DNA from 4 places in the Virgibacillus salidurans genome. Region 1 is predicted to be linked to each of the others. Evidence: riboswitches for the same ligand, from Rfam matches in the RefSeq annotation. Region 1 holds a riboswitch; each other region holds the start of a gene.

Region 1 (6,026 bases):
TTTTAGTGTTTTGTCTTTTCCAAATAAGAAATGCTTTTCCATGTCGGGGGAGTATTTTGAATTCACGGCTTCAACACCCACCGCCTCAGCCACTGCACGCAGCATTGCTGGTGATGCACCACAACATAAACCAATATAATTTATACCAATTTCTTTTGCTTCCTTTGCCCAGGCTGCTAATTCATAACGGTTATGATAAAGTGGATCCAGTGCAGTCGGGAAAGTTGTTTCTAATGGTAAATGACAACTACATCCTCCGTCCGGTAAATTAAAGAATGTTGGATTTTCTTCGGATGTGCGGTAAGGAATTGGTAAGCCACCAACATATCCGTTTACGGCTTTTCTTATGTCAGCTAAATATGGTTGCATTGTGTCCGGACCACGGAAACAATTCATCCCAACGACCAATGCGCCTTTTTCTGAAAGTATTTTGCAAGATTCATCTACAGTATAACCATCTCTTAAAATGTTTTCCCCCATTAGTCCAAGTGTGATAACAGCTGGTAATCCTTGTTTAAGAATCTCTTCCAGTGCAATGAGTGCTTCTTCATGATAGTAAAATGTTTCACCATTAATGAAATCGACGCCTTCTTCCTTGCACCAACTTGTCATTTCAGCAAACATATTTCTTACCTGTTGCTTTGATTCAGCATCTTCTGGGTCAAAGAGATTGGTGTTGGAAATATTTCCAGCAACTAATGCTTCTTCTATTGGATGCTCTTTAGCAACTTCTTTTGCTAAACGGATGGCATTACGATTGAGTGGTTCTAACAAGTCCTCCTTACCGATAATACGCATCTTTTCTCGATGTGCATTATATGTAAATGCAAGTACAACATCTGAACCAGCATTCATATAATCCCTATATGCTTGTTTAAGTGCCTCGGGGTTATTCAATGCTACTTCAGGAACAAAGGAACCAGCTTGTAAGTACCCCCTTCGTTCTAATTCGAATAAATACCCTTCCCCAGCAATCACTGTTCCATCTTTAAGACGTTCCTCTAAACTGCGCTTCATATCTTTTCTCCTCCCGGTTACATATTTTCTAAGAATTTCTCAAACGCCGTGTTTATGGATAGCGTTTTTGGTAATTACTCAAAAATAAAACCCCCTTCTTAGAATAAGAAGAGGGTTAGACATCGTTCGCTAATTGCTCTTCTTATCTTCATGCATACGCTTCTGGAATTGGCACAGTACTAAAAAAAGTCCGCTGCCGAGGCTTCAAAGGGCCAGTCCCTCCACCTCTCTGGATAAGAAAAATATTTATTCAATTATTGATTAATAAACACATTACAGCTGTTTTTATAGAAAGTCAAGGAAAGAATTATAATTTTTATAATTTTAGATGGAGTATGGAAAGATAACAATAAAAAGAACGTATATTAAAAGGCGCCCCTATTCTGGAAATTTTAAAATTAAATATACTTTTTCTGAAATATCTGTTGACTTTTCCGTTTTTTCAGTATATAATAACTTACCAAGTTAATAAAATTTAATTTTACGCATTTTTTCTTATCGAGAGAGGTGGAGGGAAAGGCCCTTTGAAGCCTCGGCAACAGGTTACGTTAAACACTGTGCCAACTCCTACAGGCTATATGTCTGGAAGATAAGAAGAGTCGATGGCTAAATATAATGTAGTAGCATATCCTCTTCTTACATGATAAGAAGGGGATTTTTAATTGGTATTTTTGATTTCAACATATACTTTTTATTTGGAGGGATGACATATGACGAACTACTCGGTCAGCTATAATGATTTCCCGGGAGACCCTTTTAAGGATTGGGATCCAACAGATGCTACTAAAGGAGCCACGAGAGTTTTGCAATGGGCTTACGAATCATACGGTGATTCCGTTGTTTATGCATGCAGCTTTGGCGCGGAAGGCATCGTATTAATTGATTTAATCTCCAAGGTGAAAAAGGATGCGGAAATTGTTTTTTTGGATACAGAGATTCATTTTCAGGAAACGTATGAACTTATTGACAAAATAAAAGAAAAATATCCTGAACTTCGTATTCATTTAAAAAAGCCTGACTTAACCCTGGATGAACAGGCGGAACAATATGGCTCTGCTCTATGGAAGCGCCAGCCTGACCAATGTTGTTTTATTCGAAAAATAAAGCCTCTAGAAGAAGCATTAAGTGGTGTTCCTGCATGGATTTCCGGTCTTCGCAGAGAACAGTCTCCCAGTCGAAAGCATACGGACTTTGTTAATAAAGATGAACGATTTAAGTCCATCAAAGTTTGCCCGTTGATTCATTGGACTTGGGATGACGTTTGGGAACATATCCGAGTTAACAACTTGCCTTACAATGATTTGCATGATCAAGGTTACCCAAGTATCGGCTGTATACCATGTACTTCTCAAGTAACGGATTCTGATGATCCCCGTGCAGGCAGGTGGGCTGGCCTAGATAAAACGGAATGTGGGCTTCATACTGCGGGGAATAATTCTAACTAGATTCATCCAATTCATATAGTTATGGAAACGTATGGACATAAATCCTAGTAAACAGCTCTAATTACAATGTTTTATGTTACGAAAGCTATCCAACTGCCGGCTATACAGTTAAAGAAGAAAAATTATTCCTTTGTGAGGTGACTATAATTGCAGTTACAGGTAATGAACAGTCCTTTTAATCAAGAACAAATAGATAATCTTAACCGCCTTCTTCCAACATTAACGGAGGCGCAAAAAAATTGGCTGAGTGGATATCTGGCGGCTCCTCAGACAGCGGGATCTCCTGATTCTGTTGTGCAGAATACGCCAGAGCTTGAAACTTCATCCCAAAACGTTCAGCAGATAGCTTCCCGTGAAGTGACAGTCCTTTTTGGATCTGAGACTAGTAATGGGCAAACACTTGCCGAGGAGATGCTCGAAAAGTTAGAAAAACGGGATATCAAGGTTACATTAGCTGCGTTGGATGATTTTAAACCAAAAAATTTAAAAAAAGTCCAGGATTTACTGATCATAACGGCTACCCATGGAGAGGGGGAACCGCCGGATAATGCTATATCTTTCTATGAATTTCTTCATGGCAGAAAAGCACCAAAACTGGATGATTTGCGATTTTCAGTGCTATCTCTGGGAGACCAGTCCTATGAGTACTTTTGTCAGACCGGCAAGGATTTTGATAAACGGTTGGAAGAATTAGGGGGTGAACGGATTTACCCACGGGTGGATTGTGATGTAGATTTTGACGAACCTGCAGCAGAATGGGCTGAGGGTGTATTAGATAAATTGCAAGTGACGCAGGAGGTTAAGCCTGGAAGTGAAACCGCCCGTACAGGGCAAGTAGATACTGGGTCACTCAAGGCGGAAAAATCGAACTTTTCAAGAGCCAATCCCTTTAATGCTGAAATTCTAGAAAATTTGGATCTGAATGGAAGTGGGTCGAACAAAGAAACACGGCATCTTGAGTTATCTATCGAAGGGTCAAACTTGGCCTTTGAGCCGGGGGACAGCTTGGGTATCATCCCTGAAAATGATCCTGTCCTGGTGGATAAACTGATTGATGAAATGAACTGGGATCCTGAAGAAACGGTTCCGGTAAATAAAAAGGGGGATACACGCGCATTGCGTGATGCCCTGCTTACGAATTTCGAGATTACTAGACTGATAAAACCATTGGTGGAGCAGGCAGCACAACTTTTCAGAAATGACGGGTTAAGTGAACTGGTTAGGACAGGACGGGAGGAAGAACTAAAAGCGTATCTCGTTGGGCGGGATTTGCTTGATTTGATAAAGGATTTCCCGCCTCGGGAGGTGCCGCCAAGCGAATTTGTACAGATTCTCAGAAAAATTCCGGCCCGCCTCTACTCGATTACGAGCAGTTATAAAGCAAACCCGGAGGAGGTACACCTGACAATTGGAACGGTTAGATATAATGCCCACGGGCGCAATCGGCTCGGTGTCTGCTCTGGACAGTCTGCGGAACGGGCAGAGCTGGGGTCTCTATTACCAATTTATATCCAGCGTAACCCGAATTTTAAATTTCCAGCCGATGCTAACACGCCGGTGATCATGATTGGACCAGGCACAGGTGTAGCACCTTTTCGATCATTCCTGGAAGAGCGGGAGGAGACAGGTGTGGATGGTAAAACGTGGTTATTTTATGGTGATCAGCACTTTTCCACAGACTTTCTTTATCAGGTTGAATGGCAAAAGTGGCTTAAGGAAGGTGTGCTCTCCCGGATGGATGTCGCATTTTCACGAGATCTTGCTGAAAAAGTGTATGTCCAGCATCTTATGCTTGAGAAAAGTGAGGAACTCTATCAATGGCTAAAAGAAGGAGCTAATGTATATGTATGTGGTGACGAAAAACGGATGGCAAAGGACGTCAATCATACATTGATAACGATCCTTGAACAAGAGGGCGGCATGAGCTATGAGGAAGCAGAAGTCTATTTGAAAGATATGCGACAGCAGAAACGTTATCAACGTGATATATATTAAGTCGAAGCTAAATGGAAAGGAGCTTAAATATGGTGAACAATAGATTTTCACAGCAGAATGGACCTCCGAGCGATCTTGAGCGAATAAAGGAAGAAGGTAACTACCTGCGAGGGACGATCGAAGAAGGACTTCAGGACCGAATAACTGGAGCAATTTCAGATGAAGATACGAAGTTGTTAAAATTTCACGGAAGTTACCAGCAGGATGACAGGGATATACGAGACGAACGGCGGCGCAAAAAGCTTGAGCCAGCTTACCAGTTCATGTTGCGTGTACGTGCACCTGGTGGTGTGGCTACACCGGAGCAATGGTTAGTCATGGACGATCTTGCCCAGAAATATGGCAATGGAACGCTGAAATTGACTACCCGGCAAGCATTTCAAATGCACGGGATACTAAAGTGGAATCTCAAGAAAACAATGCAGGAAATAAATGAAGCATTGATGGATACATTAGCTGCTTGTGGTGATGTAAACCGGAATGTGATGTGCAATCCGAATCCGTATCAATCGGAGGTTCATGCGGAGGTTTACGGATGGGCTGCGAAACTCAGTGAATATTTATCTCCACAGACAAACGCGTATCATGAGATCTGGTTAGATGATGAAAAAGTGGAAGACAGTCGCAGCCCGGAGGAAATTGAGCCAATGTATGGGCAATACTATTTACCGAGAAAATTTAAAATCGGTATAGCGGTTCCGCCTTCCAATGATGTGGATATCTTTTCCCAAGATCTTGGTTTGATTGCCGTGCTAGAAGAAGGAAAGTTGCAAGGGTTTAATATTGCGGTCGGTGGAGGCATGGGAATGACTCATGGAGATACAACCACATACCCACAAGTTTCCCGAGTGATTGGCTACTGTCCGAAAGATAAAATTATTGAACTGGCAGAAAAGGTGATAACGATCCAGCGGGATTATGGAAATCGCTCGAATAGAAAGAACGCCCGCTTTAAGTACACGATCGATGCCAGAGGACTCGATTGGTTTCAAGATGAACTAAATGAAAGGTTAGGATGGAATCTTGAAGAGGAGCATTCCTATCACTTCGCCCATAATGGTGACCGTTATGGCTGGGTAAAGGGTGACGGCAGATGGCATCTGACTCTATTCATTCAAAATGGTCGTATCAAGGATTTTGAAGATTATTCGCTTATGACAGGGCTAAGAGAAATTGCCAAGATCCACACAGGGGATTTCCGACTTTCACCGAATCAGAATCTGATTATTGCGAACGTAACGAGCCAAAAGAAAAAGGAAATTAAGGAATTGATCGAAAAATATGGACTTACGGATGGTAAACATAATTCTGCACTAAGGCGAAATTCGATGGCCTGTGTAGCCTTACCAACTTGCGGCTTGGCTATGGCCGAATCAGAACGATACCTCCCTTCGCTAATAGATAAAATTGAGGTGATATTGGATGAAGCCGGCCTAAACGAAGAAGAGATCATCATTCGTATGTCGGGATGCCCTAATGGTTGTTCACGTCCTGCTCTGGCTGAAATTGCTTTTATTGGGAAGGCCCCCGGAAAATACAATATGTATCTCGGAGGTGGTTTCACTGGAG
Region 2 (6,026 bases), 1.6 Mb from region 1:
TGACCATCCCAAATCCCAAAAAAGTAAACCGGCAAGTAAACTAAAAGCCATCTGGGCTCAAGCACTTGAACAACCATATCAATGTTACCCTGAAAAGAATACATGATTGCCAAATTAATATTCGCATTCACATTAACGATCACTTCCCAAATAAACAAGACAAAACCCCGGATATATTTTGATAAAAGCAAATGTCCAAATCCCGGAAAAGCAGCACTCCACCAGGCAATGATCGAAGGACTTCTTAAATGGAGCTGTGTTGTACCAAGCGCGGTCATATGAGCAATGTACCGCCTGGCATTATTATCTGAAGTGTTATTTTTCAATGAAATGACTCCTATTACGAAATTTATCTGTCTTTTATAACCTTTCCTTAAAAAGAACGTTTATCCTAATGAAGTGTATGTTATTAGGTGTGTATATCTTTTATAGGAAAACAAATCCTATGGTTAGCTCACATCTGAAGAAAGGTGAAACCAGCAGCCATGCAAATCATTGAAATGCAAAAAAGGTTCGTCCAATTTAAAAATGAGTACTTTTTTGAAAGTATTATTTTCTCTTATCAGTGGTGGTTCCTCCTGATTATCGCTGTAGGGCTTTGGTTCGTTTGGGCAATTGTAGTGGATAAAAAGAGATTGAATGCCATCTTGCTGGTCGGATTAATGGCAAGCATTATCGCATTAATTTTGGATGAGATTGGCCTTTTCTTAACTTTATGGGCCTATGCCTACCAACTTGCACCGTTCACACAAAAATTACTAACTGTCGATATCGCCATCATTCCAGTAAGCTATATGCTTCTGTATCAATACGCTAGAAAATGGAGGCCTTACCTTATTAGGCTTTTCTTATTATCGCTTTTTGCCGTATTCGTGGCGGAACCCATTTTTGGGATGTTAGGTATTTATATCTTGCTTGGATGGGAGCATTGGTACTCTACACCTTTTTATTTTCTGATTGGTGTTTTCGTGAAATGGATGGCCGATAAGGCGGTCGGGGACAAAGGATTTTAGCGTTTTTCATAGAAAAAGCGAGTGACTGCCCGTGCCTTGCGTTGAGTCACTCGCTTATCGTGGCTAATCCCATTGATAAGGGGTTTGCTGATATACATAGTAATTAAGCCAATTATAAAAAAGCAAATGCGTGTGCGACCGCCATGTATTCGGTGGTCTTTCGTTTGGGTCATTACCTGGAAAATAGTTCTCCGGTATGCTTGTATCCAGACCCCTCTGGTGATCCCGCGTGTATTCCTCAGCAAGTGTTTCAGCATCATATTCAAAATGACCGGTAATCATAATATGTTTTTCATCGTTGGAAATAACAATAAACGCACCAGCCTCACTTGAGGAAGAAAGTAAGGTCAGGCGTGGATCATTTTGAATTTCTTCCATCGAAACGGTTGTATACCTGGAATGTGGAGCGTTGAAAATTTCATCAAATCCACGAACCAGCTTTATTTTGGGATCAGACACCAGATGATTATAAACGCCGAATAATTTTTCCGGCAGCTCATATTTACCAATCCCATAATGATAGTACAATGCGGCCTGGGCACCCCAGCAAATGTTCAAAACAGAAGTCACATTCTCTTTTGTCCATTCCATGATCTCTGTTAATTCTCCCCAATAGTTTACATCTTCAAATGGCAGATGCTCAATTGGGGCTCCGGTAACAATCATTCCATCATACCGGCGATCTTTGATGTTTTCAAAGGTTGTGTAGAACGTATCCAAATGGGATTTGCTTACAGTTTTCGATTCATGTGTCCGCATTCTTAAGAACGTGATATTTACCTGCAGGGGCGTATTCCCCAATAAACGCAGGAGCTGTAACTCCGTCCTTTCCTTTTCCGGCATTAAATTTAAGATGATTATATTAAGTGGACGAATGTCTTGCATCCTTGCCCGATCTTCATCCATCACAAAAATTTTCTCTTGTTTTAATACTTCCGTTGCAGGCAATTCTTTCGGTATGTTTATTGGCAACTGACATCTCTCCCTCCTGCATACTTATTCTATTAACAACGTTAAAACTCGCACCTGTTTATTGCCACACTTCTTCAGAAATTTCTACAATATGGCGGATTTTATCCCATTGCTGATCTTCCGTTAAATCATTACCCTCTTCCGTTGAAGCAAATCCACATTGCGGGCTAAGACATAGGTTATCATAGGATAGATATCCAGCCGCTTCAGCAATTCGCTCTTTTACAAGGGCTTTATTTTCCAGCTCAGCAAATTTGGATGTAACTAAACCTAGAACAACATGCAGATCATCCCTGTTCACATGTTTCAGCGGTTCGAATCCACCGGAACGCCCGTCGTCAAATTCAAGAAAAAGCCCGTCAACATTCAGACCATTAAATATCGTTTCCGATGCCTTATCATACGAACCAGAACTGAAATAACGAACGGTAATTGCCCCGGCAAATATGCATGGTAACCAGAAGATCATCTGGACGATCGGCGATGGATTCATTGATAGCGCGTTTGCATAATTTTTGCAGTTCGGCAGGCTCATACCCTTCCGCGCGGAGCGATTGTTCCCCCTCTTCCGATAAAAAGGAAGCCCATGACGTGTCATCAAGCTGTAAATAGCGGCATCCCGCATCATAAAAAGCCTGAATCGCTTTTTTATAGGCATTTGTCAAATCCCTCAACAAATCCTCAATATCACCATAAACTTCATTATCAATCTCCGCCCGAACTAGGAGCATATTAGGGCTTGGAATGGTCTGCTTGGCAACATGATCCTCTCCTACTTTTCCTCGCAAAAACTTGAAATGATCTAGGAATGGATGATCTTCATTAAAATCAACGTTGCCTGTTACACGAATCGCATGGGCAGTTGTTTCAATGCCATCAAACTTCAATCCAGTGTTTGATTCGAATCCTTCCACACCACCCAAATTTTCTAGAAAGTCAAAATGCCACCATGAACGGCGAAATTCCCCGTCGGTTATCGACGTAAGTCCTGCTTCCTTCTGCTTTTCGACAAGTTTGCTTATTTCTTCATCTTCAATAGTACGAAGCTGCTGGGCGGAAATTTCTCCATTTGCATTCTGGGCTCTTGCCTGTTTAAGGCGTTCCGGTCTTAGAAAACTACCCACATGGTCTGCTTTGAATGGTGCCTTGCTATCTAATTTTGTTGTTGTCATGGTATTCCGCTCCTTTAATCAAAAAAGGCCCCTTCGATTAAGAAGAGGCACTATCATGCGATCATCTTCTTATCTTCCAAGTTTCATCAACTTGCTAGAAGTAGCACCTTGTTATAATAACAGGTTGCTGAAGCGTCACTGGGCTTAGTCCCTCAGCCTCTCTTAATAAGAATCGTTACCTGAATTATTTGAATTACTATACAAACGATAGTAGCATTTTTATAGATAAAAAGCAAGGAAGCATGGACAACCCTCACAATACTAACGACAAAGGGTAGCATGCATACGTGTGTCACCCTATCCACTGTGCAACCGAAATAAGATCTGGAAAAAACATGTCTGCATCTGCTCGTGTTTCTTTCCTATTTCCAATAAGAATGGTCCTAACACCCGCTTCCTTCCCTGCTTCAATATCCGGCTCGCGGTCCCCTACCATATAACTTTGATCTAAATCAATATCATGTTTTTCTGCAAAATCCAAAATCATTTGCGGCTTCGGCTTACGGCAGGCACAATTCGCATGTGGCTTGTGGGGGCAATAAGCGATGTCATCGATGGTTGCACCAAATGCGGCTAAATCTTTTTTCATCTTTGTATGTACTGCCTCTAAAGCAGTTTCTTGCATATAGCCAAGCCCGATCCCCCCCTGATTCGTTACAACGAAAACCTTAAATCCCAAATCATTGAACCGCCTTACAGCTTCGCCTACACCACTTAGCAAATGGAAGTCCTTTGGCTTATTTACGAATTTCACCCGATTGGTGAGTACCTCATTGATTACACCATCCCGGTCAAGAAACATGCCGATGTTCATGACATTACCTTCTTCCATATGTTACTTGCACAAATCAACGGGGAAGCACGGGGCAGCCCTTTTGCTTCCTAAAAAGCAGAAGAGCCGTCCCAGTTCATCCTTAGAATTCCAATTCCTTTGGTGCTTCTCCTTTTTTATTCATAACCCGGATGGCAGTTGGATTAATCTCCAGCAAGACAAGTTCTGGGTCCTCTGGGCCATCAAAATAAATTTTCATCGTGTCATTCCACAGCTCCTTTTTCAGTGCTTCTGAATTATTAAAGGAGACCTTCCCTTGATATTCCACATAATCATCACCAAATCCTTCACCATCGTATCCGAGCAGAATATGCGTGAAAGGATTCGCTTCAATTTCCTCCGCCTTATCCGTTTCCTTGCTCGTTAACGTATAGAGCTTCAATCCTTCATTGAAAAACGTCATGTACCTTGTATGGGGCTTATTATTCTTCACTGTTGCCATCGGGCCAACGTAGCTGCTTTTTAGAATTTTTTCAACGGTTGCTTTGATCTCAGTTTGACTCATTACTATACACTCCTTTTTGTTGCTGGTGTAAATAGTATTCCTTCTGCTCTTGAAAAATAAACATTTTCCTGACTTCAGAAATGGATGTGGCTTGGAATGTATATTACTGTAAAATAAAAAAGGTGACCGCTCTCCCTAAGGTTAGCGATTACCTCTAAATTAAATTACCCTTTCTTAATTATCCTCAATAAGTCTAGCAACATCTTCCCCGCATTTTTTGCATTTTCCTTTAAGCAATATTCCATGCTTGTCGTTATGCATGTCATAATCGACGATAGTAGTTTCCATGCAGTTGACACAAAACACATTGCTAAGAAGCTGCATCTGGATGTCCTTAGGAATTTTAGACCATTTTTGAGCAGCTTTTAAATCGGTAACTGAAATTTTTTAACCTCCTTAAAAAAGCATGTGGACAGGTTCTCCCGCCTCCTTAAGAAGCAGAAGAACCGACCCCATGCTTTTTCTCAAACCTTTCAATCAATGCAAAAATATATGCTGTATTTTTCGATACATAGGATGCTTCTTTCCTCACACCTGGTTCCCCGCTGCTCCAACGATCATAAAAAACATGGACACGCTCGAATTCTTTGAAACTGATCTTTCTGTTTTTCGATATATTCACACTTGGTTTTTTAAATGTGGTGGGTTTTATAATTAAGGTGTCGTCTGCAGGAATTACAGCAAACCATAATGGTTCCTGATGATTTCTGGGTACTGTATGTATCTCAAACTCGTAATCTCGCTTTTGTATTTTGTTCCATACCTCTAACGCATTCATTGGCAACCCTCCCGTAAATTGTTGTATCTATCATAATACATAAACACCCAATCTATCAATCAATTGACGGAAGGGAGGGGGCAAAGTACCCTTTCACCTTCCCCTTATATAGCCATATTATTTTTCATAAGCCTTCTTGCCTTGATATAGGCAATTGCTTCTTCTATTTCCTCATCGGTCAACTTGATATCATCCACATATAAGTTATAACTCTCCAGATCCTTTGCATGCTGCAGGTTTACCCCTGATGATTTTGTCTCTTCACCTAGTAAATAGTCCACGTCCACATCAAAATATTCAGCAATCTTACTAACATGACTGGGGATCGGTTGCTTCTTACCAAGCTCATAACTCCAAATAATTGTTTTCGCAAAATGCAATTCATTAGCCAATTCCTCTGGCGATAATCCTTTTTCTTCCCTTAATTGTATTAGTCTCGATGCAATATTACTCATCTGTTTCACTCCATTTATTTTTCTAAATATTATATTTATTCCTATTGTATCACAAATTGGCGTAAAGATGTAGAATTAGGCCTTCGATTTAAAAAACTTTACTAAGAATTAACTTAATTAAAAGTTTGAAATTTATGGAGAAAGGGGAGGTTCCTCGTCTCAACAACAACAAAAAGACACCGTTCCTGTCCCTTCGTCCCAAAAAATTACCCTTACCCTCGCATGAAATCCTACATTTTACACATGGTAAGAATATAACCCTTGGAAGCAGGGGGCCGTCCCATGCTTCAAAGAAAAGA
Region 3 (6,026 bases), 1.2 Mb from region 1:
TTGATCATGTGTTTATCGGTTCATGTACGAATTCACGTATAGGCGATTTGAAAAAAGCAGCTGCCATTGTTGAAGGAAAACAAGTACATCCGGGTGTGAGAGGCATCGTTGTACCAGGTTCATTCGGTGTCAAACTGGAAGCGGAAAAAGAAGGACTGGACACGATTTTTAAACAGGCGGGCTTTGAATGGCGCCAGTCCGGCTGCAGTATGTGCTTAGGGATGAATGATGATATCGTCCCACCGGAGGGAAGATGCGCATCGACATCCAACCGAAATTTTGAAGGAAGACAGGGGAATGGGGCCCGTACCCATTTGGTAAGTCCTGAAATGGCGGCTGCAGCTGCGATAGAAGGTCATTTTGTGGATGTCCGCAAATTTGCAGGCGTACCTAACTAGGAGGTGTATGTTATGGAAGCAATTCGGGAACACAAGGGATTAGTTTACCCTTTAAACCGAACAAATGTTGATACGGATCAGATTATACCGAAACAATTTTTAAAACGTATTGAACGAACCGGATTTGGTCAATTTCTCTTTTATAATTGGCGATTTGATGATAACGGGAATGAGCGGGATGATTTTGAATTAAACAACCCCACGTACCAAGGTGCATCGATTTTGTTAGCCGGGGAGAACTTCGGCTGCGGTTCTTCTAGAGAGCATGCACCCTGGGCATTGTTAGATTACGGTTTTCGTGTTATTATAGCTCCGAGCTTTGCTGATATTTTTTACAACAATGCCTTAAAAAATGGAATTATTCCAATTCAACTGGACGAATCCATGTTAAATCAATGGATGCGCCAGGCTGAAGAATCTACATTGGTATTAGATGTAGATCTAGAAGGGCAGCGGATCGTTGATGGGAACCAACATGAGGTGAATTTTGATATCCCGGCATTTCATAAGGAAAAATTATTAAATGGATTGGATGAAATAGCCTTAACCTTAAAGCTCGAGGATGAAATTGAGGCATATGAAAAAGCTTTAGGAAAATAATGAGGAGAGTGAAACCATTGGGGATTGCTTAACAGGTGAAAAGGTTCGTGCGGCGATGGAAAGCTTAACACCCATTGTCCATCGCACACCTTTACTAACATCAAAGACGACCAACAAATTACTCGAAAAAAATATCTATTTTAAAATGGAGAATCAACAAAAAACGGGCGCATTTAAGTTCAGAGGTGCCAGTTTTAAGTTAATGCAGTTAACGGATGCAGAATTAAAAAATGGCGTTATAACTGCTTCAGCTGGAAATCACGCACAAGGTGTTGCCCATGCTGCGGCGAAATTAGACGCGCGTGCAACGATATTCATGCCTGAGAAAACGCCACTAGCAAAAGTACATGCAACAAGAAACTATGGCGCTGATGTTGTGCTTACTGGAGAGTCGTTTCAGGAAGCCTATGAAGCCTCCATGAAAAGACAGATGCAAACGGGAGCTGTTTACATTCATCCGTTTGACGATTATGATGTCATGGCAGGCCAGGGCACGATTGCCATGGAGATGCTGCATCAGGAGCCGCTTCTGGATACGATTATTGTCCCCATTGGCGGCGGAGGACTTATAAGTGGTATAGCAGTTGCTGCCAAGCATATAAACCCAGCTATAAAAATTATTGGTGTTCAAGCAAATGGCGCATCTGCCATGCATGATAGCTTTCATAGTCAAAGTGCGCGGAATTTGAAGTCTGTTTCTACTATTGCTGAAGGCATCGCTGTAAAACAGCCTGGCAAAAATACATTGCCGCTAATTCGTAAGTACGTTGATGATATTATAACCGTTTCAGATGAAGAGATCGCTTCTGCTATCGTTTATATGCTCGAGCGGAACAAGACATTGATGGAAGGTGCAGGCGCCGCGTCTCTAGGCGCACTATTTGCACATCATAAGGATATTGCGTCACGTCATTGTGGTGTTATTGTCAGCGGCGGAAATATGGATATTGGAAATTTACCAAAAATCCAGCATCTTGCTGAGAAATTGCATCATTCAGCGTGAAAAAAGGGATCATTCTGAAGGATTGTAGAATGAAGGCAGAAACAGTCAATCGATTTCAGCCTTCATTCTTCTTAAAGTAGTAAATTTCCTTCTTGACATTTTTTTCTGAATAAGGTAATATACGTATCAATAACCATAAAAAACTATATAAATATTCCTTATAACGAGTCAGGGGAGGAAACTGGTCTTATGATCCTGCGGCAACCGTTACAAATTATGCTTTTTTGTAAGATGGTGCTACTTCCAGCAAGCATTAAAGGCTTGAAAGATGAGGAAGAGTGCGTGAAATTAAAACCTCTTCCAAGTTGGTAGAGGTTTTCTAAATTTTAGGTATGCGTATGAAACGTATATCTTTAAACTAAGTAATCCTATTAGAAAACTAATGAATGAATCGATGAAAAAATTAAATAGTATTATTTCTTATCCAGAGTGGTGGAGGGACTGGCCCGACGATACCCGGCAACCATTAAGTTGGCTTATCAGCTTAACAAGGTGCTAAATCCTGCAGGAGCGTAATCCTGAAAGATAAGAAGAGAAATATATGAAGCTCTCTTCTTAGGAAGGGAGTTTTTTAATATAAAAATAGAACAGTAAAAAGAAGGTAAGTACATTTGATTACGAATAAATAGGCATATTCTATGTTTGACTTATTATTTATTTTAATATGCCTTAATTAGTAGAAATGAAAAAATAAAAATATTACATAAAGGAGTGCTAATTATGGGTGCAATTGATGGTATTAAAGTAATTGAAATTGGAACTGCCATTAACGGACCGTACTGCGGACAAATTTTGGCAGATCATGGCGCAGAAGTTATAAAGATTGAGGCAAAAGATGATATAGGGCACAAACGAACACCTATTTATAAGGGGTTAAGTCTTCATTATACTTCAGTTAACAGGAATAAGAAAAGTATTGCATTGGATTTAAAATCTGAAGAGGGAAGGGATGTCCTGTATCGGCTTATTGAAGAATCCGATGTTCTACTAACGAATTATGCTGCCGGAGTACCTGAACGTCTTGGATTCGGGTATGATAAGGTGTCTCAAATAAATCCACAGATTGTAATGACCCATATAACCGGGTTTGGACTGACGGGTTCATTTCGTAACAAAAAGGCCTTTGATCCCATCATACAAGGAATGAGTGGAATCCTTCATTTAACAGGAGAACCTGATGGGTCACCATCAACGATTGGAGTATATTTGGCAGATCACTTTACACCTTTACAGGCCGCATTGGGAACATTAATGGCCTTGTATTCTAGAACTATAACTGGCAAAGGACAACTTATTGATGTTTCCATGTTAGATTCTATGGTTTCTACACATGCATTTAATTTCTCAGACACTACTTTAAATAAAGTAAGTCACAAGCGGACGGGCTCAAGAATCTCTTACACATTTTCTGGTATATTCCCTACGAAAGATGGATATGTTGTTATTGCTCCGCTCTCCGATGAAATGTGGGATGGATTTTGTGAAGCCATCGACCGTTATGACTGGAAAACAGAGCATTCGAAATATTGGGATATGAATAAGCGCTTGGATGATTTCGACATACTGGAAGAAGGATTTGTGAAGTGGTCCATTCAATACTCTACTGAGGAAGTGATTCGTATTCTTGATGGTGTAGGTGTACCATGTGGTCCGGTCAGTACGATAGAGGAAGTAATTGATAGTCCGATTACAAAAGAAAGAGATATGATTTTGCCGCTTAAAATTCCCGGGTACGAAGAAATAATGGTACCTGGTGTTCCAATAAAATTTAATGAAACACCACATAGGGCTGTTTCTCCCCCACCGTTTTTAAGTCAAAATGCTAATGAGATATTGAGTAGTCTCGGGTATTCAGAAGAGGATATTTCAAGGATGATTGATGAGGGAGCGGTTGTTCGGTATGAAGATAAAGAAGTTGGAAAATAAAGTTCAAACGAAAAATTCTAAGATATTATGAATGTATTAATTATCCTTTAAAAATTAGTAGCTTCATTTGAATTTGATGAGTATTGTAAAAAGGAAAATTAACATTTGCTTGAAAAGAGGTTATTAAAATGGAATTTGTAAAATTTGAGTTAGAGGGTTCTATTGGTATTGTCACGATAGACCGTCCTCCTGTAAATTCTTTAAATTTACAAGCGTATGATGAAATTAAGAAGACTTTTGAAATGATTAACAGTGACCGTACTGTTCGAGTAGTTATATTAAGAGCAGAAGGAAAAGTATTTATAGCAGGCAATGATGTAAACGATATTTCTTCTATAACCAGTGATAATTATTTAGAATACAAGCAACACGTACTAGATTGTATTCAAGCTGTCTATAACTGCCGTGTCCCTGTGATTGTAGCATTGTCCGGGGCATCCGTGGGTGCTGGGTTGGCTTTAGTATCTAGCTGTGATCTTATTATTGCATCAGACAGAGCAAAAGTTGGAGTTCCGGAAATCAATATTGGTCTCGTAGGAGCCGGAGATGGACCATCAAGACTTGTACCGCATAAAGTTGTCCGCTATCTTGGATTAACCGGTGAATACATTTCTGCCTCTGAGCTAAGACATTACGGCGGAGTTCTTGATGTAGTACCAGATGAAAATTTAATGGATCGTGTACTTGAAGTAGCAAGAAAAATTGAAAAGAAAAGTCCGATGGCAGTTGAACATTGGAAGCAATACTTAAATAAAATAGAGGTTTACAATAAAGTTGAAGATGACGGTGATCTTAGAACCCTTGCTATTATTGATAAGGAAGATACAAAGGAAGCAGTGAATGCATTTCTTGAAAAAAGGGAGCCTAAATTCAAATAGTAAATTTAGAAAAACCAATCTTATTTAAATGAAGCGTGATAACTTTGCGCTTACTACTTAAATCAATTCCAACAAAGGAGAAAATGTGCACTTCTCCTCCATGACTCTAGTAGTGTAGCTCCTACAGTGCTGCAAGCTCTTGAATATATCGGAGGTTTATGATCCACACATGATCCACTCTATATTGAGAGAGGATAAACAGCTAGGAAACAGTCAATGTGTAATGTCTATGTGTTATAAGGCCACGAAGATACCTTAAATTTGGAACCCCTCTTGGTTTAGGGTAATAGGGGGGATGCAAATTTAGAACGCTAGCAAGTTCGCGTTAAGCTTGCGTTCACAAGCACGGCCTCATTTATAAAGATACTGCCTATGTCAGTTATTTAATCAATATTTAAAAATTAAATGTTTGTTTCTAAGTTATCTTAAAATTAGGCTCAAACATCATATACGTGGAGGAATTTATGGAACTTAAAACTCTAGTTTGGATAGGATTTATTTTGTTTATGGCTGTGATGTTTGGAATAGGTTATATTGCCTCTAAGAAAACGAAAACTATGTCTGATTTTGCAATTGCTTCATCAGGTTTAGGGCCGGTGGTGCTCGGTCTTTCTTTCTCAGCTACCGCTTTAAGTGCTGCAACGTTCATGGGATATCCAGCATATTCGTACACTTGGGGGTTCAGTAATTTATGGATTATGTTAGCGATAATAATAGGTGCGTCTTCTGGTGTTTTAATCGTTGCAAAACGAGCAAAAAAGATCAATACAAAACAAAAATCATTATCCTTGTCAGACTGGCTTGGTGATTTTTATAATAGCGACATCATTCGTGTGGGAACAGCTATTATAATGTTATTTAACATCTTCTATATAGCCAGCCAATTTGCTGCAGGAGCTCGCGTTGTCCAATACTTTCTTGATTTACCATATGTTACGGGATTAATTATAATTGCTGTTGTTGTTATGGCGTATGTATTCTTTGGAGGTACTATAGCTGATATTTATACTGATGCTGTACAAGCAGTCTTGATGTGTATTGCTGGTGTAGTTGTGTTTATATCAGGGATCATTATTTTTGGTCAAGGAAATATTACAACAGCGTTTTCAAATATATCAGTTAATTTGCAGAACCAGAATCAGCAGTTAGTGGAAACGTTTAACACACAATCACCTTACTTCTATTCGTTAAGTGCAGTGTTAGGAATCTTTGTCATTCAAG
Region 4 (6,026 bases), 950 kb from region 1:
TCTCTTCGTTTCTCAACTGCAATGCGTTTATCTAACCTTCTTTCGTACTCGGCATAACCAACCTTATTCGATTGCTGCATTGCTTTCTCCATTTCTGGAGTGTAATTCATCTTTATACCACTATTGATAGTGAACCATCCTTTCGCTTAATTACAATAACTAGCTTAACACAAGGATAATTCCCAAAACAAAGTGGGTATAAACGCATCAGAACGAATTATTTTGTATATAAAAGGCTGAAATATACCACTCGCATTTCTGCATTAACATCTTTCTTATTGCTGGCATATACTATAAAATGCTCCACATTTGCTTGAAATGTGTTTTAATTAGTCATTTCCTCCAACAGGAACAACGGCTCCATCATATGTTTCTAAAATAAAATCCTGAATTTCTTCCGATTGCAGAACATCCACTAATGTATTCAACGCTTCATTTTCTGTATCTTCCGACTGGACTGCAACTACATTCACATATGGAGATTCGTCACCTTCTATAAAAAGTGCATCCTCTAATGGATTTAAATCGGCATCGATAGCATAGTTTGTATTGATCGCGACCAGTGCATCCTCTTCAGCAAAGTATTGTTCTGGTAAAAGAGCTGCATCAACGTCTGCTGAAAAAGTCAGGTTAAGCGGGTTTTCTACAATATCACTTACTTCTGCTTCCACTTTATCCACATTTTTATCTAATGTAATTAAACCTTGTTCTTCAAATAGTGCTAGAACACGACCATGGTCAGCGACAGAACGACTCAAAATTACCTCTGTTCCATCTTCAATGTCATCAATACTGGAAATATTTTGTGAATAAACGCCCATCGGTTCAATATGAATCCCATCAATGTAGTCAAAGTCATAGCCAATCTCTTCTATTTGATTCTCTAAATAAGGAATATGCTGGAAGTAATTTGCATCCAGATTGCCGCTCTCTAAGTCATCATTAGGTAATACATAATCCTGATACTGTTCAACGGTAAGAGATATTCCTTCTTCTTCAAGCAGTGGTTTTGCTTCTTCTAAAATTTCCGCATGTGGTGTACTGGACGCTCCAACAGTGATTTCTGTCGTTTCAGAATCACCTGACGTATCTCCACCTCCACAAGCTGCCAATACTAAAATTACAAATACAGATAAAAACGTTAGCGCCTTCTTCATAATAAAAATCTCTCCTTTTATTTTGGCTCTTTTCGTAAGTATTATTGCTTTTAACTCTTCGTAGATGATATAAAAGACGACGTAGTGAAAATTCTTTTGCAAATGCTGATTGAGAGCAGGGATTCGCTACGGAAATACATTCCGCTTTCCGCGGGCGGCTGGTGAGCCTCCTTGTGCTAACGCACTGCGGAGTCTCACCGAGGTCTCTGCTCCCGCAGGAGTCTCCATGTATTTCCTCCGCTGTAATCAGATTACTGCCGATCTACCGTATTATTCAAACCACTTCACCAGTCCGGGTGAGCGAAGGGCGGCGACTCCTGCGGGAATAGCACGTGTCCGAAGACCCCGCAGCGGTGGTTTCCCGCGAGGAGGCTGAGGCCGTGCCCTAAGGATGCGCATCCGCCCTGAGCGATCCCGGACGGCGGCGAGTATAACACATAATGTCGAATTCTATATCTTTTGTCTCAAAAACAAACAATCTTTTAGAAAACAGCCTTTATCTTTTATCTAATTTATTGGAAATAAAGTCTCCAATGAATTGAAAAATGAATACAATGATGACGATTAAAACAGTACAAACTAACACAACATCAAAGTCGCGTCGCTGAAAACCAAAGAAGTATGCATAGTCACCTAAACCTCCGGCACCAATAACGCCGGCCATCGCTGTATAGCCAATTAAAGCAATTCCTGTAACGGTAATTCCTGACACCAATGCCGGCATCGATTCCGGCAAGAGCACACGAAAAATAATGGTCCGTGTTTTTGCTCCCATGGATTTTGCCGCTTCAATCACACCTTTATCTACCTCTTTAAGCGCGATTTCCACGAGCCTGCCATAAAATGGCGCGGAACCGATAATCAATGCAGGCAATGCAGCGGACGGCCCACGGATGGTTCCAATTAAAAAGTCAGTGAACGGGAATAACAATAAAATTAAGATGATAAATGGAATAGCCCGAAACACATTTACAATTGTAGCTACGATAAAATTAAGAACCTTATTTTGCCACATTCCACCTTGTGCTGTCAGATACAGGAGCAATCCTAAAATGATTCCTAAAATAACCGTTCCTAACAGTGCTAACAATGTCATATAAAATGTTTCATATGTTGCAACAACCAAGTCTTGTACATCCAGATTCGGAAATAAATCAGTCAGCATCACGAACAACCTCCAGTTCTACCGAGGTATCATCACGGATATAACTAATAGCCTGATCCGTTTCCGCTGTTTCTCCCACAACCTGCACAAACAATGTCCCATAAGCACCAGCTTGCGTCTGTGTTATTTTACCTTGAAGTATGTTTATATCAAGATCGAATTTCTTAGCGAGCTGACTTATCAAAGCCTGATTTGTCGTTTCACCAATAAAATGAAGTCGAATGATCTTACCTTTCTCATACGTATTAATCAAATGAGTTACACTATCATCCTCATTTGCACCCATGACCTGCTCCACAAATTTTTTTGTCACGTTTTGTTTCGGGTGCAAAAATACGTCCAAAACATCCCCCTGTTCCACAATTCGCCCTTCGTCCATTACCGCAACTTGCTTGCAAATTTTACGTATAACATGCATTTCATGGGTAATCAGGATAATAGTTAAGCCAAGCCGCTGATTAATATCAACCAATAAGTCGAGGATGGAATTGGTCGTTTCCGGATCCAACGCGGAAGTGGCTTCATCACAAAGCAATACTTTCGGGTTATTTGCTAAAGCACGAGCAATACCCACGCGCTGTTTCTGTCCCCCGCTTAACTGGGATGGATATGCATCTTCCCGTCCGGATAGACCCACCAAATTAATTAGCTCCCGTACACGTTCCTGACGTTCCGCTTTTGTAACCCCGGCTATTTCTAGTGGAAATGCAATATTATCTTTTACCGTACGTGACCAAAGCAAATTGAAATGCTGAAAAATCATCCCAATTTCCTGCCGCGCCAGACGAAGCTGCTTTGTATTTAATTCCGTCATTTCCTGATTGTCAATCTCTACACTACCAAAGGACGGATCTTCCAAGCGATTAAGCAGACGGACAAACGTACTTTTTCCGGCACCACTATAGCCGATCACGCCGAATATCTCACCTTCTTTAATCGAAAGGGTCAGATCATCTACAGCTGTTATTCTTTGGTTATTCGTAGTAAAATATTTACTCAAACCCTTAATCGAAATCACGTCTAATCCTCCTTTAAAAACGGATCCACTGTTTATTATGTCCCGTCAAAAATAAATAACGCCCTTCTGTAAGAGAACAGAAGGACGTAAATAGTTATACCCTCGTTCCCTCATCTACCAAAGCATACACTTTGCAGGAATTGGCACCTTTCAGACATCGAAATATCGCAGGTTGCCGCGGGTTCACAGGGCCAGTCCCTCCACCGCTCAAGATAAGAGATAATTTTTTTATAAATTGATAATCTAAATATTAGCATGCTGTTTATACTGTGTCAATCCTATTTTTCATGCTGTTAACTTTTCACAAATAGCTCAGGCTTGTAATCCGTCAAATATGTGTAGATATTTGCGATCGAATAAAAAACATAGATTTTTTCTTTAACCTCATTGCCTTCCTTAATCAATAGACAAGGAACGCTCTCAATTTGCTGTTCTTGCATAAATGAAGCATGTAGTGAGGCGTTCATCTCATAAAAAATGGTTTCTTTATGCACAGATTCTATCTTCTCTAACATCGCTCGCGCAAGGTGACATGTGCCACAAAAAGGCGTATAAATAAATAATAGATAACGATCTTGCTGAAGCAGTTCGTTTGTAATTTCTTGCAAAACTACCACCCTATACTAAAAAAATTGGATTCACCGCAAATCCTTTACTCACCAAAGCAGTAGCAAGTATATGCCCAGGAGTAGTTGCTACTTCACGGTATTCACTGCTAACATAAATATGTTCTGCATGTGGAAGTTCCCGCCGAAGTTGCCTGCGTAACTTTATACCTGGAGGATCTTCATCAACCAAAATAAAGACATCTTTATTATCCAGATCATAGGTTTCCAGAAGATCATCAAAGCGCTCTACACCAAGCGTACCATTTGTACAGACAATAGTGGCATCTTCAGTAAGCACCTTTTTGATTTCCCTTTTATCGGTCAACCCTTCAACAATAATAACTTTATTTGTTTCATGTTCCATGATCCCACAACACTCCCGATGAAATCAACCAAAAAAGCTTCTATGATTGGTAGTATATGACAAAGATAAGGCTGACTATGCAATTACATTGTTGCAAATCAGCCTGTATTAACTAACCACTAATTAATCTTCGTCTGTAACTGCATTGTACTGTTCAGCAGTTAATAGGCGATCAAGCTCTGATTCATCAGATGGTTCAACGACGACCATCCACGCTTTGTCATAAGGAGAATCGTTCACAAATTCAGGGCTATCCTCTAAATCTTCGTTCACTTCAACAATTTTCCCGCTTAGCGGTGCATATAATTCAGAAACCGTTTTAACCGACTCTACACTTCCGAAGGGCTCATCTAATTCAAGTTCATCCCCCACTTCCGGAAGTTCAACAAATACAATATCTCCTAATTCGTCCTGGGCAAAATCTGTAATTCCAATACGCACTTTACCATCTTCTTGTTTTACCCACTCATGTTCTTCTGAATATAATAAATCGCTTGGTACACTCATTTGAATCCCTCCATTATAGAATTGCACCATAACTATACAAGTTACGTGCATATTTTTCTAGTATCCCGCTTTTTACAACCAATTTTCACGAAAAGCTTCTTCAGAGAATCCAAGCGTGACTTTTTCGCCATCCGTTACGATTGGTCTTTTAATCAGCATTCCGTCAGAGGCTAGAATTTCTGCCATTTCCTCTGTGCTTGCATTTTTAATTTTCTCCTTCATATTTAACTCACGGTACTTTTTCCCACTCGAATTGAAGAACTTCTTGGCTGGCAAATCGCTTTTTGCAATCAGATCAAGCAATGTTTCTTTTTTCGGTGGTGTGTTTACGATATGTATGGTTCTATAGTTGACTTTATTTTCATCCAACCACTTCTTCGCTTTTTTACATGTGCCACAATTCGGATACCAATAAAATGTTACCGCCATCTACAACCCTCCCATTCCATTCCATTCTATTTATATTACATTCTACCATGACTGGGGGGAATTATTCATTGTTTTTGAAGTGGAGTATTATAACATATGATGATCCCCGTAATTATAGAATAACTAACCCCCTATCACAGTTGTAATAAGGGGGAGTGGTCTTACACGCTATACTTCTCTTCCTCGATGATCTTCACAGCTATTTTCCTTTTTTTGGCAATCACATTTGTTGGTGTGTGACGTGTCAATTTTCTTAGTGAAGACAACATTGTGCGCAATGTATCGCCTTCTTCCACTGCGATTAACGTTTCTTTTGCATCTGCTTCGATACGGTTGAATGCTTCCTGTGCATATACTTGTGTATAAAGCAGTTTTTGTTCATTTTCCGCTTCACCTGACTTATTAATTGCTTTTTCTGTACGGAGAATGGCTGCTTCCATGTTGTAGACTTCTGCAACCATGTCGGCCAGATTCACTAAAATTTCCTGCTCATTTTCAATCTTCTGCATGTATTTCTGTGCGGCAAGACCAGCACCTAGCAGGACGATTTTCTTCGCGTTTTTCAATAGGTATTTCTCTTGGGCTAATGTTTCGTCGCCAACTTCCTCTGGCATCATCATCATTAATTCCTCTTGGAGTCCTTGTGCTTTTTGCAGTAATGGCAATTCACCCTTCATTGCTTTTTTCAGCAATGTTCCTGGAACGAGCAGGCGATTGATTTCATTTGTTCCTTCAAAAATTCGGTTGATTCGCGCATCACGATAGATCCGCTCAACCT

The links. A riboswitch is a leader RNA that binds a small molecule or an ion and turns the genes downstream of it on or off. The one in region 1 is predicted to bind S-adenosylmethionine.
Region 2: another riboswitch for S-adenosylmethionine. It lies ahead of KFZ58_RS18350 (5-methyltetrahydropteroyltriglutamate--homocysteine S-methyltransferase); the one in region 1 lies ahead of KFZ58_RS07600 (phosphoadenylyl-sulfate reductase).
Region 3: another riboswitch for S-adenosylmethionine. It lies ahead of KFZ58_RS13600 (CaiB/BaiF CoA transferase family protein); the one in region 1 lies ahead of KFZ58_RS07600 (phosphoadenylyl-sulfate reductase).
Region 4: another riboswitch for S-adenosylmethionine. It lies ahead of KFZ58_RS12410 (methionine ABC transporter ATP-binding protein); the one in region 1 lies ahead of KFZ58_RS07600 (phosphoadenylyl-sulfate reductase).

Annotation. Positions count from the first base shown of each region.
Region 1 covers NZ_CP074373.1:1,459,310-1,465,335, forward strand. Annotated here, with positions in the region: gene KFZ58_RS07595 (homocysteine S-methyltransferase family protein) at 1-1,017, opposite strand, end outside; SAM riboswitch class I at 1,157-1,257, opposite strand; SAM riboswitch class I at 1,510-1,613, shown strand; gene KFZ58_RS07600 (phosphoadenylyl-sulfate reductase) at 1,728-2,462, shown strand; gene KFZ58_RS07605 (assimilatory sulfite reductase (NADPH) flavoprotein subunit) at 2,610-4,457, shown strand; gene cysI (assimilatory sulfite reductase (NADPH) hemoprotein subunit) at 4,487-6,026, shown strand, end outside.
Region 2 covers NZ_CP074373.1:3,678,804-3,684,829, forward strand. Annotated here, with positions in the region: partial or broken gene KFZ58_RS18335 (hypothetical protein) at 1-278, opposite strand, end outside; gene KFZ58_RS18340 (CBO0543 family protein) at 471-1,013, shown strand; gene metA (homoserine O-acetyltransferase MetA) at 1,077-1,985, opposite strand; partial or broken gene KFZ58_RS18350 (5-methyltetrahydropteroyltriglutamate--homocysteine S-methyltransferase) at 2,044-3,157, opposite strand; SAM riboswitch class I at 3,224-3,329, opposite strand; gene KFZ58_RS18355 (D-glycero-alpha-D-manno-heptose-1,7-bisphosphate 7-phosphatase) at 3,450-3,971, opposite strand; gene KFZ58_RS18360 (pyridoxamine 5'-phosphate oxidase family protein) at 4,072-4,494, opposite strand; gene KFZ58_RS18365 (hypothetical protein) at 4,925-5,272, opposite strand; gene KFZ58_RS18370 (helix-turn-helix domain-containing protein) at 5,377-5,727, opposite strand.
Region 3 covers NZ_CP074373.1:2,642,672-2,648,697, reverse strand. Annotated here, with positions in the region: gene leuC (3-isopropylmalate dehydratase large subunit) at 1-398, shown strand, start outside; gene leuD (3-isopropylmalate dehydratase small subunit) at 411-998, shown strand; gene ilvA (threonine ammonia-lyase) at 1,054-2,001, shown strand; SAM riboswitch class I at 2,157-2,276, shown strand; SAM riboswitch class I at 2,419-2,533, shown strand; gene KFZ58_RS13600 (CaiB/BaiF CoA transferase family protein) at 2,722-3,927, shown strand; gene KFZ58_RS13595 (enoyl-CoA hydratase/isomerase family protein) at 4,056-4,805, shown strand; gene KFZ58_RS13590 (sodium:solute symporter family transporter) at 5,270-6,026, shown strand, end outside.
Region 4 covers NZ_CP074373.1:2,405,944-2,411,969, forward strand. Annotated here, with positions in the region: gene KFZ58_RS12395 (YuzK family famiily protein) at 1-110, opposite strand, end outside; gene KFZ58_RS12400 (MetQ/NlpA family ABC transporter substrate-binding protein) at 330-1,157, opposite strand; gene KFZ58_RS12405 (methionine ABC transporter permease) at 1,654-2,322, opposite strand; gene KFZ58_RS12410 (methionine ABC transporter ATP-binding protein) at 2,312-3,340, opposite strand; SAM riboswitch class I at 3,448-3,559, opposite strand; gene KFZ58_RS12415 (thioredoxin family protein) at 3,634-3,948, opposite strand; gene KFZ58_RS12420 (toprim domain-containing protein) at 3,959-4,312, opposite strand; gene gcvH (glycine cleavage system protein GcvH) at 4,436-4,819, opposite strand; gene KFZ58_RS12430 (arsenate reductase family protein) at 4,892-5,248, opposite strand; gene KFZ58_RS12435 (acyl-CoA dehydrogenase FadE) at 5,410-6,026, opposite strand, start outside.